2 regions of the Sporosarcina sp. FSL K6-6792 genome follow, and region 2 is predicted to be linked to the other one. Evidence: predicted binding sites of a transcription regulator. Region 2 holds the regulator's gene; the other holds the start of a gene.

Region 1 (3,181 bases), 3.9 Mb from region 2:
TAGGTCATGACCAAGGAAATACCATTTGTCTCGGCTTTCGATATAATAACGAACACTATTATGCTCTGTTTCAATGGCTACTTCATCCGGTTGCTCTTTCGTTACACCAAGTGAAAAGCCTGCCTGAATTGAACTGGATCCACCGTATCTTGCAAAAAAGCGGATAGCATCACCAGGTTCAGCTTCCATCTCCTCTTTAAACCACAAAAGCGCTTCTTTCGACAAAAAAATCTTCATTGGAAACACCAGCCTTTCCGTTGCTACATCCATTGTATTATAACCACTTCACTTTTGGCTCGGTTCCTGCTTTGATCCGACCGATATTCTCCCGGTGACGATAGAAGATAAAGGCACCGAAAAGCCCAATCATCACCATCAAATAAATATCGCCTGTTCGGAAGTAAAAATAGATACTGTATACAAATCCAACGACAGATACGATCATTGATGATAAGCTCACCATTTTCGTTACTTTTAAAGCGATGAAAAATGTTGCGAGCACAATGATGAAAACAGGCCATTCGTAGGCAAGCAACACACCGCCGGATGTCGCTACAGCTTTGCCACCTTTGAAATGGGCGAAGACGGGATACATATGTCCGACGACTGCAAGAAGTCCTGGAATAAGAGGGTGGACGCTAACACTGTCGAAAATAGGCAAGAGCGGCAACAATGCAGCTGCAGTACCTTTTAATATATCCAGAATAGTTACGGTAAGTCCCGCTGTTTTGCCGAGTACACGGAAGGTATTCGTACCACCTAGGTTGCCGCTACCATGTTGTCGGATGTCCGTCTTGTAAAATAGTTTCCCAACCCAGAGTGCAGAAGGAATTGAGCCAATTAAATAAGCAAGTAGTAAAAGTATGATAAGTTCCATTGACGTACTCCTTTTTTAGTTTGTCTATGTATAGACCTAGTTTAGCAGAACCGTGAAGTTGCGACAATGGGCTTCATGTGAAGAATGAGCGAACCAAGTTAAGCAGTTATCGCCTGATTTCTGATTTTTGTACCCCTAACAGCTGATTTGAGAGACGAACAATTTCCTGTCTTCGTTGCAATAAAAGTCTATCTTCTATACAATTAATTGAGCAAGCTTCCGAAAACGTTGATTTGACAAGCTTTAAAGGAAGCAGTACGATTATATAATAGAGAACATTTGTTTGATGGAGGTTGCACTTTGACGAAAAACGTAGATAATTATACGTATGATGATGATTCGATACAAATACTTGAAGGCCTCGATGCAGTACGAAAAAGACCAGGTATGTACATTGGGTCAACTGATTCCCGTGGACTTCACCACCTTGTCTATGAGATTGTAGATAATGCGGTAGATGAGGCGCTAGCGGGATTTGGTAATGAGGTAGACGTTACACTTCATAAAGACGGAAGCGTCAGTGTGCGGGACTACGGGCGGGGTATGCCAACAGGAATTCACCAGTCGGGTAAACCAACGACAGAGGTAATCCTGACCGTTCTCCACGCAGGGGGCAAGTTCGGACAAGGCGGATACAAAACAAGCGGTGGACTTCACGGCGTTGGCGCATCTGTCGTAAACGCATTGTCAGAAAAACTCGAAGTCACGATTTTTCGTGACGGCAAAAAGTTCTGTCAACGCTTCGAAAAAGGTGGTAAGCCAGCCACGACACTTGAACAAATTGGAACAACACGTGAAAAAGGGACGCTCATTCATTTCAAACCGGATGCGACGATCTTCTCTACGTTAAAATATCATTATGAAACGATTAGTGAACGCTTACGGGAGTCTGCATTCCTGTTAAAAGGCTTGAAAATCGAACTAAAAGAAGAAGGAACGGACAAGCATGAAATCTTTCAATACGAAACTGGCATTGAAGCTTTCATCTCTTATCTGAATGAAGAGAAGGACGTTTTGCATGAGGTAGCTTACTTGGAAGGCGAATCAGAAGGCATAGAGGTCGAATTTGCGTTCCAATTTAGTGATGGTTACTCAGAAACGATTTTATCATTTGTGAATAACGTTCGAACAAAAGACGGTGGAACACATGAAACCGGTGCCAAAACCGGTATGACACGTGTATTTAATGAATATGCAAGAAAAGCAGGTTTATTAAAAGAAAAAGACAAAAACCTTGAAGGTGCGGATATCCGTGAAGGTATTGCGGCAATCGTATCAGTCCGTATACCGGAAGAAATTTTGCAGTTTGAGGGACAGACGAAAGGCAAACTCGGGACAAGTGAAGCAAGAGGTGTAACCGATTCAATCGTTTCGCAAAAACTTCTGTATTTCCTTGAAGAGAATGCAGATTTAAGTGCGTCCCTCGTACGTAAAGCAATTCGGGCGCATCAAGCACGTGAGGCGGCGCGAAAAGCGCGAGAAGATGCGCGTTCAGGTAAAAAGAGAAAAAGATCAGATACACTACTATCGGGTAAATTAACACCTGCGCAATCCAGGAATGCTGCGAAAAACGAACTCTACCTGGTCGAAGGTGACTCTGCCGGCGGCTCAGCAAAACAAGGACGGGACCGTGTATTCCAGGCAATCCTGCCATTACGAGGGAAAGTACTTAATACTGAAAAAGCAAAACTCGAGGATATCATGAAAAACGAAGAGATCAATATGATAATCCATGCAATCGGGGGCGGCGTAGGCTCTGACTTCCAAGTCGCGGATATCGCTTATGATAAAGTAATCATAATGACGGATGCGGATACGGACGGTGCACATATTCAAGTGCTGTTGTTGACGTTCTTCTACCGTTACATGAAACCGCTAATTGAAGCAGGAAAAGTATATATTGCATTGCCTCCTCTTTACAAAGTTTTCAAAGGGACAGGGAAGAGCGAAAAATTTGCATATGCATGGACTGAAGGCACAGAACTTAATAAAGCGATAGAGAAAGTCGGCAAAGGATATATGCTCCAACGCTACAAAGGTCTTGGGGAAATGAATGCCGATCAGTTATGGGAAACGACTATGGATCCTGAAACACGTACATTGATCCGTGTAACGATTGAAGACAGCGCTACAGTTGAACGTCGAGTAACGACACTAATGGGCGATAAAGTAGAGCCCAGACGACGCTGGATTGAAGAGAACGTCGATTTCGGTACACAGGAAGAGCACAATATTTTAGACAACGAATTTTTGCACGTTGAGGGGGATTTTGAATGACACCATCAGAAAGCTACCAAGACCTTC
Region 2 (3,181 bases):
GCTAGCTGATCAATTTGTTTAGTCATTGTGTACATCCTTCCCGTCATATGTAATTATCTACATATCTTAGTTTAGACAATTCGTGCAGTTAATGCAAAGCTCAGTTTAGATATTTTCCGCCACGGGCGTCTTTCACCTTATCAGGTGTCACATCATTGCCTTCAGTATCAAGAACTTTGACATTCTCAATTGTATTGCGCATTGATGAACGAAATGTCTCTAGATATTCTTTTCGCAGTTGTGTCTGTTCTTTAGCTTCTTCGACCGACAGACCTGACGTCTTCGATTTTTTTGATAGTTCATTAATTCGTTTCATTTTATCAGCTGATAGCATATTATTTCCTCCATTATAGTTTATGACTACAAACGTATACAAAAAGAGCAGAAAGTGCAATAAATCAGCCTTCCTGCTCCACCTCATATTCTTTATACCTGCGATGCACGGTCGCTTTACTAATATCATGCCCGAGTCCTTTCAAGACGCCAGTAATTTCTTCATAGGTTAGTCCTTTGTCCCTCAGTGAAACGATTTCAGCTATTGGCACTTCAATCCGTTCACGACCGTCCAAGTTACCCCTGTTTTTCAAGTTACGCTCGGGTCGATAGCCCTCCCTTACTGCACGTTTCATGCCCCTTTTAATTTTGGCGTTATGTAGTTTACGCTGGTACTCTTCGACGATTGCTAAAATCTCAAGTAACATTGTGTCCATTTCATTGAGCGCTATAGGTCCGCTATCATTATGTGAATAAATCGCCGTGTCCGTTTTTGCCAATAGATGTAAAACTGCCATCCTAGCATTTCCACGTCCAAGTCTGGTTTCGTCTTGGATTAGGATTGCATCGACTTCCTCATCACGGATGTAATCCAGCAAACTTAGAAGCCCCTCACGGTCAATGTCAAAACCGCTGTGCTTATCCATAAATGTCGCGACATGTTCGAGACCGAGTTCAGCTGCCAAGTCCACTAGCTCCTCTTCCTGCCTCACCAGTGACAGTTCCTGCGTTTCTTTCTCAGTGCTCACCCGGCAATAGATGACACATCTTTTATAGTGCCCTGTCATCGATTAACACCCGCCAGTTGTGTATTGTTTTCCCCTACAGTCCGTACAGCAGGCAAAAGTAAATCCTCGCCTTTTTTTATTGTAGCAGATGATAGGTCATTCAATTTTATCACTTCTTTGATCCATTTATCTGTAGACATATTATCCGAGTGAAGATAAGCGAGACCCCAAAGCGTATCCCCTTCAGTGATTGTTATTTTCGTGACCATTTGTTCCTTCTCGTATTTACTTACACCTATAATTGCAAAAACCATACATAAAACGATAATAAGTACAACATAGCTATTTCTTTTAATAAAAGTCATCATTTTTCCCCCTTACGAATACTTGTTCGGAATGCTTGTTCTTATTATAGAAAAGGAATATGAGATTGTCAACACTTATTCGAACCTGTGTTTGCCATTTATACAAGAGACTGATATAATGAATCTATCGAAAAGACTAGATTGTCGGGAATTTATTTCACGACTTTCGGAAATTAGCAGAATATAAGGTGAGAGGTGAATAGGATGCAAAAAATTTCAAAAAGACAGGAAGATATTTTATCTTTCATTAAATCTGAAGTGAAGAAAAAAGGTTATCCACCATCCGTGAGAGAAATTGGCGAGGCTGTCGGTTTGGCATCAAGTTCGACTGTTCACGGTCATTTAGCGCGATTAGAAAGCAAAGGTTTCATAAGAAGAGACCCGACAAAACCGAGAGCAATTGAAGTACTCGATCCAGAAGGCTTAGAAACGTTGAAACCCGGCGTTCTTCACGTACCTCTTGTCGGTAAAGTTACGGCTGGTCTTCCAATTACAGCTATTGAAAATATCGAAGAGTACTTCCCACTACCTGAATCTTTTGGTACATCGGAAGACAATCTGTTCATGCTTGAAATAGTTGGTAACAGTATGATTGAGGCCGGAATTTTGAATGGCGACTATGTTGTCGTTAAACAACAACAGACAGCAAATAACGGCGAGATTGTCGTGGCAATGACCGAATACGATGAAGCTACAGTGAAACGTTTCTTTAAAGAAAAAGATTATTTCCGTCTGCAACCTGAGAATGCTTCAATGGATCCAATCATCCTTGATAACGTATCAATTCTAGGTAAGGTAGTTGGCGTTTATCGTATGATTCATTAATTCTAAGTATGCAAAAGGGCTGTTTCCTTCGATTGAAGGAAACAGCCCTTTTTATTTGTAGCGTTGACGTGACAGTTTTCGGCTTTGCCATGACAGTTCACCGTCTTGCCCTCACAATTCCGCCGATTACCGTGACAGTTCGGCGTTGCCATTACAGTTTACCGCTTTGCCCTCACAGTTCCGCCGATTACCGTGACAGTTCGGCGTTGCCATTACAGTTTACCGCTTTGCCCTCACAGTTTCGCCGATTGCCATGACAGTTCGTTAAATTTAATTCCCGATTAAGTTTTCCTTAACTAATTTACCAATTGAGGACAACACAGCTACTTTTACATGCTCGTACGTCAAGCCACCTTGGACATACGCCGTATAGGGCGGTCTGATGGGGCCGTCTGCCGTCAGTTCGATGCTGGAGCCTTGGATGAATGTCCCTGCCGCCATGATGACATCGTCGGTGTAGCCGGGCATATACGACGGCTCAGGGGCGTAGTGCGCATTGATAGGTGAGTTTTCTTGAATTGACCGACAGAACGCAATCATTTGATCGGCATTTTCAAAGGATACCGACTGAATTAGATCAGTTCTTTTTTCTGTGTAATGCGGCGATGTGTTGAGTCCGAAACTTTCTAGAAGTGCTGCGGTGAAAAGCGCTCCTTTTACGGCTTGACTGACAACATGCGGCGCTAGGAAAAATCCTTGGTACATTTCCCGCAGCGTATCCAGCGATGCCCCGGCTTCTGCCCCTAGACCTGGTGAAGTCATCCGGTATGCACACTTTTCAACTAGGTCTGCACGCCCAGCGATATAACCACCCGTTCTTGCGAGTCCTCCACCTGGATTTTTGATCAGTGAACCTGCCATTAAGTCAACACCGACTTGAATCGGCTCTTGTTCCTCGACAAATTCGCCGTAACAGTTGTCAACAAACACAACGAGGTCAGGATTGATGGCCTTCACTTTACGTACCATTTCACCGATTTCATCCACCAT

What was found. Region 2 encodes LexA, which represses DNA repair genes until DNA is damaged. Its sites were predicted from a motif close to CGAACATATGTTCG; they were not measured.
Region 1: the regulator LexA is predicted to act here: its motif matches at 1,150-1,163, upstream of parE (DNA topoisomerase IV subunit B).

What each region holds. Positions count from the first base shown of each region.
Region 1 covers NZ_JBBOSA010000001.1:574,979-578,159, reverse strand. The annotation lists gene MKZ26_RS02750 (HesB/YadR/YfhF family protein) at 1-237, opposite strand, end outside; gene plsY (glycerol-3-phosphate 1-O-acyltransferase PlsY) at 275-877, opposite strand; gene parE (DNA topoisomerase IV subunit B) at 1,178-3,154, shown strand; gene parC (DNA topoisomerase IV subunit A) at 3,151-3,181, shown strand, end outside.
Region 2 covers NZ_JBBOSA010000001.1:4,506,778-4,509,958, reverse strand. The annotation lists gene tkt (transketolase) at 1-26, opposite strand, end outside; gene MKZ26_RS21610 (DUF896 domain-containing protein) at 101-334, opposite strand; gene MKZ26_RS21605 (YneB family resolvase-like protein) at 399-1,061, opposite strand; gene yneA (cell division suppressor protein YneA) at 1,058-1,366, opposite strand; gene lexA (transcriptional repressor LexA) at 1,571-2,191, shown strand; gene MKZ26_RS21590 (methionine gamma-lyase family protein) at 2,462-3,181, opposite strand, start outside.